Regions from separate parts of the Rhodoferax sp. LB1P47 genome, predicted to be linked through region 1. Evidence: predicted binding sites of a transcription regulator. Region 1 holds the regulator's gene; the other holds the start of a gene.
What was found. The regulator LexA, encoded in region 1, represses DNA repair genes until DNA is damaged. The targets are predictions, from matches to a motif close to ACTGTATNNNNATACAGT.

Region 2: recA (recombinase RecA) is a predicted target of LexA. The motif match lies at 2,044-2,061, and genes of this name have one in related genera.

What each region holds. Positions count from the first base shown of each region.
Region 1 is NZ_JBWMAU010000011.1:64,673-70,231, forward strand. It holds gene AC0969_RS13345 (hypothetical protein) at 1-1,081, shown strand, start outside; gene AC0969_RS13350 (D-2-hydroxyacid dehydrogenase family protein) at 1,283-2,290, opposite strand; gene AC0969_RS13355 (hypothetical protein) at 2,354-2,719, opposite strand; gene lexA (transcriptional repressor LexA) at 2,933-3,598, opposite strand; gene AC0969_RS13365 (asparaginase) at 3,701-4,690, shown strand; gene adk (adenylate kinase) at 4,730-5,386, opposite strand; gene kdsB (3-deoxy-manno-octulosonate cytidylyltransferase) at 5,490-5,559, opposite strand, start outside.
Region 2 is NZ_JBWMAU010000013.1:97,632-103,190, reverse strand. It holds gene pdxR (MocR-like pyridoxine biosynthesis transcription factor PdxR) at 1-3, opposite strand, end outside; gene AC0969_RS14895 (pyridoxamine 5'-phosphate oxidase family protein) at 97-750, shown strand; gene AC0969_RS14890 (response regulator) at 808-1,482, opposite strand; gene AC0969_RS14885 (MarR family winged helix-turn-helix transcriptional regulator) at 1,507-1,980, opposite strand; gene recA (recombinase RecA) at 2,115-3,230, shown strand; gene recX (recombination regulator RecX) at 3,285-3,761, shown strand; gene AC0969_RS14870 (sugar ABC transporter permease) at 3,765-5,018, opposite strand; gene AC0969_RS14865 (ATP-binding cassette domain-containing protein) at 5,028-5,559, opposite strand, start outside.

The sequences.
Region 1 (5,559 bases):
TGACGCCGACGTGGACGAGTCGCTCTTTGACGACCTGAAAAAATTAACGGCCATGACCATGGCCACCAAACCTTTGGTGCCCACGCCCCGCTCTGCTGCCACTGCGTTGCCAGCGCGAAGCATGTATTCCGAAGATTTTCTCGACGTGCAGCAGCATGCCGAGTTCTTTGTGTCTCTGGGGCAATACGACCAAGCGATTGATGTGCTGAAAAAGAGCATCCATGCCGATGCCAGCCCATTGGCCTATTTGGAATTGCTCAAGATCTACCACACGCTGGGCCGCCAGGCCGAATACCAGCAGGAACGCGATACGTTCAACCGCCAGTTCAATAGCCATATCCCGGCGTTTCCTGCGTTTACCCAGGAAGGGCAGACCTTGGAGGCGTACCCAGCCGTGCTGCACAGCATCGAAAGCCACTGGGGAACCGCTAAAGCGCTGGTCTTCATCGCGTCCTGCCTGTTTCGTGATGCCACGTTCGATGCTGGCAAACCCTTCGACCTGGCCGCTTACCGTGAACTCCTGTTGCTCTACGCGGTGGCCCAGGGCACCGTGCGCCAAGCGGATGGCACATTGCACGACACCATGCCCCAGGTGCGCGGCGGGCGAGTCAGCCGTCGGCAAGAGCTGGAGCTGGATCTCTCCCGGCCTGCTCCGCTGGATGTCGCCACGCCGAGCGACACCACCTTTACCCAGCCGATGGCGTTAATGTCGGAAATGGCCCCCCTAGACGGGCAAGATACGCATTCCGAGGCCTTGTCACCGGCATACCGCCAGCCGCTGGATCTTGACCTGGACCTCGACTTGAATCTGGATTTTTCCAATTCCGAGCTGATGGCGATGCAAGAGTTGCCAACCGCGCCGTTGGTGATTGCGCCAGCTCCCATGCCTCCATTGGCAGCGACAGTGCTGGACCTTGATTTGAACCTGGACTTGGACTTGGACTTGGGTACTGCGCCCAGTGCTAGCCCCTTGGAAACCGAACCGACCTCGCCGATAGCCCAGACCATCGACAGCCATATGCTGGAATTTGACCTGTTTGACCCCAAGGTCGAAGCCAAAATTTCCCCGAAAAAAGACTAAGCCCCAGACTCGCGCAGTCTCCCTTGCGGAGGGGCGCAGTCTGGCAAAGCCAGCTCTGAGGTGTTTCTGGATGCCGCGTGCTCTGGCGGTGAGGTAGGCAAAAAAAGCGGCAAAAACATGCCGTTTTAGGCCACTAGCGCAGTTTCTACCTGCGGGAGGAGCTACAAAATAATTTTCAAAATAGAGAGCGGATGTGCAGGATCAGCGCCGAACCTGTAATGCACCCGGATTGATGATGTTGGTCGGCGTGCCTTTGATGAAATTCAGTACGTTGTCAAACGCCGCATTGAAGTACAGCTCATAGCTGTTTTGCTCTACATAACCGATGTGGGGCGTGCAAATGCAGTTCTCCAGCCGCAGCAAGGCATGGCCTTGCAAAATTGGCTCGCTCTCAAACACGTCAATCGCCGCCATGCCAGGATGGCCCCGGTTCAGGCCAGCCAGCAGCGCATCGGGCTCGATCAGTTCGGCCCTTGAGGTGTTGACCAGCAAAGAGGTGGGCTTCATGCGCGACAGGTCTTCCAAGGTGACGATGCCCCGGGTTTCGTCGGTCAACCGCAGGTGCAGCGACAACACATCGGACTGTGCAAACAAGGCTTCCTTGCTATCAACCACTTCCACCCCGTCGGCCAGGGCGCGGGTGCGGGAGGTTTCGCGGCCCCAGACCAGCACCTTCATGCCGAAGGCGCGGGCGTAGGTGGTCACGATCTGGCCAATCCGGCCATAGCCCCAAATGCCCATAGTTTTGCCCTTTAGCACCGTGCCCATGCCAAAGTTGGGTGGCATGGACGCGGTTTTCATGCCCGACTGCTGCCATACCCCGTGCTTGAGGTTGCTGATGTACTGTGGCAGCCGCCGGGTGGAGGCCATGATCAACGCCCAGGTCAGCTCGGCAGGGGCGGTGGGCGAACCCACCCCCTCGGCCACAGCAATACCGCGCTCGGTACAGGCAGTGACATCCACATGGGCACCGATGCGACCGGTTTGGGCGATCATTTTGAGGCGGGGCAGCTTTTCGATCACCGCCCGGTTGAGCTGCGTGCGCTCCCGGATCAATACGATGATGTCGGCATCTTTAAGGCGTACCGACAACTGGCCTAGGCCCTTGACGGTGTTGGTGTAGACCTTGGCCGCATAGGGCTCCAGCTTGCTGGCGCAGTCCAATTTGCGGACTGCATCTTGGTAGTCATCGAGGATCACAATATTCATCCCCTGATTGTGCCTTGGTGCCAAGGCTTACCTGCCAGTACCTGCCGAACTTTGGGGCCAAGCTTATTGCAGCATTGCGCCGCTGCGGGGCGTAGATTCCAGTGCGGCCAGGCGCTCCAGTTCGGCACAGACATCGGCCATGCGGCCCGAAATGCGCATACGCCCGGCACTGGCGGCCGATGGGGGCGTTTCTATGACACGCAATACACGCACCGGGCGGCGTGCTATGGCCGGCGGCGGGGCGGTGCCGCTGGGACGGCTGGGGGGGCTAGCACAACTGGGCGACCACGCGGCGGTAGAGTGCGGTGCCTGGGGTGTGCGCGGTGCGTGCGGGCCCGATGCGCTGGCGGTGAGCCAGCCCATCCAACCCAGGAAAGAGCCTTGGAATGAACCTAGTAAACCCGTGGCCGAAAACGATGCGATTCCCATAGGACCTCCCCAACAAGCGGTGTTGAATACGGACGAAACGGTGGCTATATGCGCAGATATACGCGGATGGCAGATGGTGGATGTGGCGGGATGCTCCCGCATGCGGCTGCGCTTTACCTGGAATGAACGTGCAACAACTTTCATGGCTCGGGGTGCTCTGCACCCGAGCCCATGACCGTTAGGTTTGACGCTGCGCAGCTGCCGGTGGCGTGGCTACATCAGCAAGGTGTTGCGGATGAGTCCGACGGCCAGGCCTTCAATGGCGAAGCTTTCTTCCGGATCGACCACGATGGTGGGGTAGTCGGGGTTTTCGGGCAGCAGCTCGATGAGGTTTTTGGTGCGGCGGTAGCGTTTGACGGTGACATCGTCACCCAGCCGGGCCACCACGATCTGGCCGTTTTTGGCATCGGTGGCGGTCTGCACGGCCAGCAGGTCGCCGTCGAGGATGCCGATGTCGCGCATGGACATTCCGCGTACCTTGAGCAGGTAGTCGGGCTTGTGGCGGAACATGCTGGCTTCTAGGTGGTAGGTTTGGTCTACGTGTTCCTGCGCCAAAATTGGGGAGCCTGCTGCCACCCGGCCAATGAGGGGCAGGGCGAGTTGGCTGAGCAGGTTCTGTGAGCGCGATTCGTGGATGGAGCGCAGGGTTTCGCTTTTGAGGCGGATGCCACGCGAGGTACCGCTGACCAGTTCGATGGCACCCTTGCGGGCCAGGGCCTGGAGATGCTCTTCGGCGGCGTTGGCCGATTTGAAGCCCAGGGTGTTGGCGATTTCGGCCCGGGTGGGGGGTGCACCGGTGCGGGCAATGGCGGACTGGATCAGCTCCAGAATCTGCTGCTGGCGGGCGGTGAGTTTGGCGGGAAACGAGGGCAGATCCATAGGATGACTCCGGTGCTTGGCAAAGTTGCTGGGCTGTTTTAATATCCAGTGACTGTATTTTTAACCAGTTTTTGAAAGTTTGCAAGCATGTCTGTCGATTCAATGACTTCCAAGATTGTGGTGCTGGGCACCGGCGGCACGATTGCGGGCCGGGCCAGCCGGGCGGGCGACAACCTGGGCTATACCGCTGGCGAGGTGGGTGTGGCGCAGTTGCTTGAGTCGCTGGGTGGCTTTGCGGATGTGGATCTCATTGCCGAACAGGTGGCGCAGGTGGACAGCAAGGACATGGGGTTTGCCCTGTGGCAGCAGCTGGCGCAGCGCTGCGAGCACTGGCTGGCGCAGCCGGATGTGGCGGGCATCGTCATTACCCACGGCACCGATACGCTGGAAGAAACCGCGTATTTTTTGCAGGCGGTGTTGAACCCGGCCAAACCGGTGGTACTGACCTGCGCCATGCGCCCGGCCACGGCCCTGGTGCCCGACGGGCCGCAAAACCTGCTGGATGCTGTGGCCGTGGCTAGCACTCCTGGCGCACACGGCGTGGTGGCGGTGTGCGCGGGCAATATCCACAGCGCCCGCGATGTGCAGAAGGTGCACAGCTACAAGGTAGACGCGTTTGCCTCGGGCGACGCGGGGCTGGTGGGCTTGGTAGAGGAGGGCCGGGTGCGCCTGCTGCGGCCCTGGCCGTCGGCGCTTGATTTTTATGAGGAAAATAAGCCTTTAGCGCATATGTTAGTTGCGCAAGCAGCTATTAAAAATATAGTGTTGGGCGCTTGGTCTGCAAGCGACTGGCCACGGGTGGAGATCGTGTTGAACTACGCGGGTGCCAGCGGTTTGCTGGTGGATGCATTGGTGGCCCAGGGCGTGCAGGGCATCGTGGTCGCGGGCACCGGCAATGGCACGCTGCATGCCGATGTGCAAGCGGCTTTGCTGCGGGCTATGGCGGTGGGCGTGCGGGTGCTGCGGTCTACGCGCTGTGTGTTTGGCCGGGTGCTGGGTACAGGCGCGGACGTGATTCCCGATGCGCAGGGCTTGTCACCAGTGAAGGCGCGGATTGCCTTGATGCTGGAGCTATTGGCCCAGCAGGCGTAAAAAAACCCGCCGGGCGGGTTTTTTTAGAGGAGGTCAGGCTTAGGCTGCAAGTGCAGCAAAGGCCCGTGCAGTGATTTCGTCGACGCTGCCCGTGCCGCTGATAGCGCGGTATTTGGGGGCCGCGCTAGGCTCGTTTTCGGCCCAGCCGGAGTAGTAATCGACCAGCGGACGGGTTTGGGCGCTGTACACCTCCAGCCGTTTGCGCACGGTTTCTTCCTGGTCGTCAGGGCGCTGCACCAGGGCTTCGCCGGTGATGTCGTCCAGGCCTTCGACCTTGGGTGGGTTGAACTTGACGTGGTAGGTGCGGCCCGAGGCGGGGTGCGAGCGGCGGCCGCTCATGCGGTCGATGATGGCGTCAAAGGGTACGTCGATTTCCAGCACGTAGTCGAGCTTGACACCGGCGGCCTTCATGGCATCGGCCTGGGGCAGGGTGCGGGGGAAGCCGTCGAACAGGCAGCCATTGGCGCAGTCGGGTTGGGCCAGACGTTCTTTGACCAGGTTGATGATCAGGTCGTCGCTGACCAGGCCGCCGGACTTCATCACCGCATCGGCTTGCAGGCCCAGCGGTGTACCGGCCTTGACGGCGGCGCGCAGCATGTCGCCGGTAGAGATTTGGGGGATGCCGTATTTTTGGCAGATGAAGGTGGCTTGCGTGCCCTTGCCGGCGCCGGGTGCGCCCAACAAAATGAGTCTCATGGAAATATCCTCGAAGTGTTTAAAACTGCGCGGCGTTGCTGGCGGGCTTGTGCTATGCACCGCCTTCCGCAACGCTTCATTGCGCGTGAGGATACCAGAGGCTTTAGTACAGTTTGCTGACGCGTTCCAGGTCTTCTGGCGTGTCCACACCCGCACCCGGGGCATGCTCGGTG
Region 2 (5,559 bases), on a different contig from region 1:
CATAGATGGCTCTAAAAAATCAATAGTTTATGGCCCTAACTGTGGGGCCATACAAACCTATAGTGCGCCCACTTTTCACCGCTTTGAAAGCCCGCCATGACCGAAGCCCCCAGCGCCCGCACCCGCATCCGCCGCATCGCCGAAAACGCCGACTACCAGCGCAGCACGCTGTACGCCATCCTGGACGCGGCCTACGTGTGCCACATCGCCTTTGCCGACGCACAGGGCACGCACAACATTCCCACCGCCTGCTGGCGCATCGGCGCGCACTTGTACATCCACGGCTCCAACGGCGGGCGCTTGCTCAAGCTGCTGGCGGGCGGCACCCCGGCCTGCGTGGCCATCACCCATGTGGATGGACTGGTGCTGGCCCGCTCGGCCTTCAACCATTCGATGAACTACCGCTCGGCGGTGGTCTACGGCACGTTTGAGCGGGTGGCGTCCGATGCCGACAAGCGCGCCGCGATGGATGCCTTCATGGACCACATCGCACCGGGCCGCAACGCCGACATCCGCCAGGGCAGCGCCAAAGAATTCGCCGCCACCACGGTGATGCGCATCGCGCTGGACGAGGCGGTGTGCAAAGTCCGCACCGGCCCGCCGGTAGACGACGCAGAAGACATGGCCATCCCCGTGTGGACCGGTGTGCTCCCCCTGGTGCAGACCCGCGCTGCGCCGGTGCTGGACGCAGCTGGGCCGGGGGCGGTGCCGGGCTATGTGCGGGAGTGGGCGGAAGTTGCTACTGTTTAAGTAGCTATATGCGCATATTGCGTATGCGCTGGAGGCTTAAAACATGCCTCATTTATCTCAGGGCGCGATTTTTTCCAGGCAATACCCCAGCCCGCGCACCGTGGCGATGCGGATCGGGCCTTTCTCGATCTTCTTGCGCAGCCGGTAGATGTAGACCTCAATGGCGTTGACGCTGACCTCTTCGCCCCATTCGCACAGGCGCTCGATCAGCTGCTCTTTGCTCACCAGCCGCCCCACGCGCTGCAACAACACCTCCAGCAGGCCGAGTTCGCGGGCCGACAGTTCCAGGGGTTTGCCGTCGATGCTGGCCATGCGCCCGGCGTGGTCGTACAGCAGCGGGCCGTGCTGGATGCTGCTGCTGGCCACGCCCGCGCCGCGCCGGGCCAGGGCACGCACCCGGGCTTCCAGCTCTTGCAGCGAAAACGGCTTGGCCATGTAGTCGTCGGCCCCCAAGTCCAGGCCCTTGACGCGCTCTTCCACGCTGTCGGCCGCCGTCAAAATCAGCACCGGCAGCGACGAGCCCCGGGCGCGCAGGCGCTTCAACACCTCCAGGCCATGCATCTTGGGCAGGCCCAGGTCGAGGATCAGCAGGTCGAATTCGCGGTTGGTCAGCAGCGCGGCATCGGCCTCGGTGCCACTGGCCACATGGTCCACCGCAGCGCCCGATGCACGCAGGCCGCGCAACAGGCCGTCGGCTAAAACCTGGTCGTCTTCTGCAATCAAGATACGCATGCGGGTCTCCTCATTTTTGCGCGATTATGTAGCGTAGGCCTCCAAGCCCAACGCAACGACGGTCGCAATTTCGGTCCCTACAGCCTGGTGGAATTCTTCCTCGGCTTGCGCTACCGCATCCTGGAAGGCTTTGAGCCACGCCAGCCCGGTCGCCGTAAACACCACCCGGCGCGCCCGCGCGTCCAGCGGGTCAGGGGTGCGGGCCACCATGCCCCAGGCGGCGCACTGGTCCACCAGGTCACCCATCGCCTGCTTGCTCATGCCCGCCTGCGCCGCCAATTCGGTGAGCCGTGCGCCTTGCAGGGGCAAATGCCGAGTGATGTGGATGTGCGCCGCGCCCACCTGCGCACGGGCGGCCAGGTTGCCCAGCGCCAACGGCACGTCCACGTTGCGGGCCATTAGCTCCAGCACGCGGGCATCGAAGCGCTGTAGCGCAGCGGCCATCAAGCGGCCTAAATGCGTCTCGCGCCAACCTTGTTCAGCAGTGATGTTTGGCATTTTTTAATGGTAAGCCAAACTGACTAAAAAATCTATTGCAGAAACAATGGGTCGCCGTAAACTACTGTTCAAGCATCCAGCCTGTAGTTAACCGCAGGCTGTCCAGCCACCCATTTTTTCGAAAGACCCGCACCATGAACGCAGCCGTCAAAGCCCCGCCCGCAGCCCCCACCCCCGCAGCCCTGGCCGAAAAAGCCAAAGCCTTGCAAGCCGCGCTGGCGCAGATCGAAAAGCAGTTTGGCAAGGGCACCATCATGCGTCTGGGCGAGGGCGAGGTGATCGAGGACATCCAGGTGGTGTCCACCGGCTCGCTGGGTCTGGACATCGCGCTGGGCGTGGGCGGCCTGCCGCGTGGCCGCGTCATCGAAATCTACGGCCCCGAATCCAGCGGCAAAACCACGCTGACCCTGCAAGTCATTGCTGAAATGCAAAAGCTCGGCGGCACCTGCGCTTTTGTGGATGCCGAGCACGCGCTCGACACCCAGTACGCCCAAAACCTGGGCGTCAATCTGCAAGAAATGCTGATCAGCCAGCCCGACACCGGTGAGCAGGCGCTGGAAATTGTGGATTCGCTGGTGCGCTCTGGCGCGGTCGATCTGATCGTCATTGACTCGGTGGCCGCCCTTACGCCGAAGGCCGAGCTGGAAGGCGAAATGGGCGACAGCCTGCCCGGCCTGCAAGCCCGGTTGATGAGCCAGGCGCTGCGCAAGCTCACCGCCCACATCAAGAAGGCCAACTGCATGGTCATCTTCATCAACCAGATCCGCATGAAGATCGGCGTGATGTTCGGCTCGCCCGAAACCACCACCGGCGGCAACGCGCTGAAGTTCTACGCCTCGGTGCGCCTGGACATCCGCCGCACCGGCACCATCAAAAAGGGCGACGACGCGATCGGCAACGAGACCAAGGTCAAAGTGGTGAAGAACAAGGTGGCGCCCCCGTTCAAGACCGCCGAGTTCGACATTCTGTTTGGCGAAGGCATCAGCCGCCACGGCGAAATCATCGACATGGGTGTGGAGGCCAAGGTGATCGAAAAGTCGGGTGCCTGGTACGCCTACAACGGCGAAAAAATCGGCCAGGGCCGCGACAACGCCCGCGAATTTCTGCGCGAAAACCCCGGCCTGTCCACCGAGATCGAAAACAAAGTGCGCGAGTCGCTGGGCATCCCGCTGATCATCGTCGCCGCCGCACCGGCCGAACCCGCCAAAGAAAGCAAAAAAGCCAAAGCGGAAGGTAAAACTGAAGCCTAAATAGGGCTCTAGCGCATGTATTACCTGCGCTAGTAGCTATATAAATAATAGCAAATGGCTTTTACACCGTCCAAGGGCTTGGCGCCCATCAGCCTCAAAGGCCGGGCTCTGCGCCTGCTCAGTGGTCGCGAGTATTCGCGGGCCGAGCTGGAGCGCAAGCTGAAACCGTTTGAAGCAGTACCCGGCGAACTGGCCCAGGCGCTGGACGCACTGCAGGCCAAAGACTTCATCAACGAGCAGCGGGTGGTGGACTCGGTGCTGTACCGCCGTGCCGCCAAGCTGGGCACCGCCCGCATTCGCCAAGAGTTGCAAAGCAAGGGGCTGGAACCCGGCATGGTGCTGGACGCGGTGGCCAGCCTGCAAGACACCGAGCTGGCCCGCGCCCGCGAGGTCTGGCGCAAGAAGTTCGGCACCCCGCCGCTGGACGCCGCCGCCCGGGGCAAGCAGCAGCGGTTTTTGCTGGCCCGTGGCTTCTCGGGCGACGTGGTGCGCAAGGTGGTGGCGGGCGGGGACGAGGACGAGAGTTATTGAGGCCTATGCCCTGCCGTGGGACACGCGGGATTGGCGGGCGAGTGAGTCCACGATCACCGCAATCGCCAGCACCGCGCCGGTGATCATGTAACGCAGCGACGACGACAAGTCCAGCAGCGTCAGCCCGCTGGAGATCGACTGGATCACGATGATCCCCAGCAGCGCCGAATACGCACTGCCGCGCCCGCCAAACAGGCTGGTGCCGCCAATCACCGCTGCGGCAATCGCGTTCAGGTTTACGTCGCCGGTACCGGCCTGCTGGCTGGCCGATGCCAGGCGGGCCGAGGCCATCACCCCGCCAAAGGCCGCCAGCGAGGCACACAGCACGAACACGCTGGCGTAGATGCTGCGCACCTTGATACCGGCGCGGCGGGCCGCCTCGCGGTTGCCGCCCACGGCATGGACCATGCGGCCCCACTGGGTGCGGGTGAGGGCATAGTCCAGCCCCACCACCAGGCCAATAAAGATGCCAAACATCCACGGAATGCCCCGGTCCTGGTAGAAGTACAGCGCGATCAGCTCCAACACGATGGTGAGCACGGCGGTGCGCAGCACCAGGCGGCCCATCGACTCGGCAGACAAACCGGCGGCACGGCGACGGGCGGCGGTTTGCCGCCCCGCCAGAAACAGCACGATGCCTGCAATGGCCACCAGACCGTAGGCCACAAAGGCGGGCATGAACAGCGACTGGCCCAGGTTCACCAGCGGCGAGTCGTAGGGCAGGTTGATGGAGCCGGTGCCGCCCAGCACATACAACTGGGCACCCAGAATGGCCAGCAAACCGGCCAGCGTGGACACAAAGCTGGGCATGCCGAAGCGGTTGAACAGCTGCGCATAGACCAGGCCGATGACTGCGCCCGTGGCTACGGCGGCGGCAATGGCCCAGCCCACCGGCCAGCCGTGGTTGACCCACAGCACGCCGACGATGGCCGATGCAAAGCCGCTGACTGAGCCGACCGACAGGTCGATTTCACCGACCATCAAAATGCAGATGATGCCCAGCGAGATCACCCCGATGGTGGACGCATCGAACAGCATGTTGATCAGGTTGGTGCTGGACAGAAAGATCGGGTTGATGCTTTGAAACACCGTCCAGATGACGGCCAGGCCGACGATCACCGGCAGCGAGCCCAGGTCCCCGGCCTTGACCTTGTCGATGAAGGTACGGATGGCGCCGCCCACGCCGGTTTCGACCTGGTAGCGTTCGTCGCTGCGGTCCAGCAGCGGTGGGGCTTTCGCCACGGTTTGGGTAGACATTCTGGAGCCTTATGCGGTGTGGGTTTGTAAGGATTCGCGGCGCGAAGATCTTCGTGTTGTGCGGCGCGAAACAGAGTTGTCGGCGGCCCCGGTAATGGCACCCACCAGTTCGTGGTTGGATGCATCGGGCAGGAACACGCCGTTGTTTTTGCCCAGGCGCAGCACTACGATGCGGTCGGCCACAGCGCGCACGTCTTCCATGTTGTGGCTGATCATGACCACGCCCAGGCCCTTGTCGCGCACCCGTTCGATTAGGTCCAGCACCTCGGCGGTCTGGGCCACGCCCAGGGCGGCGGTGGGCTCGTCGAGCAGGATCAGCTTGGGCGAGAGCAGCAGCGAGCGGGCGATGGCCACCGTCTGGCGTTGGCCACCCGACAGCGCCGCCACCGGAATGCGCACGCTGGGGATGCGGGCCGACAGCTCGTTGAGCAGCTGCCAGGCCTTGACCTCCATGTCCACCTCGTTCAGGTGGAAGGGGCTGAGCTCTTTGCCCAGGAAGATATTGGCCACCACGTCCAGGTTCTCGCACAGCGCCAAGTCC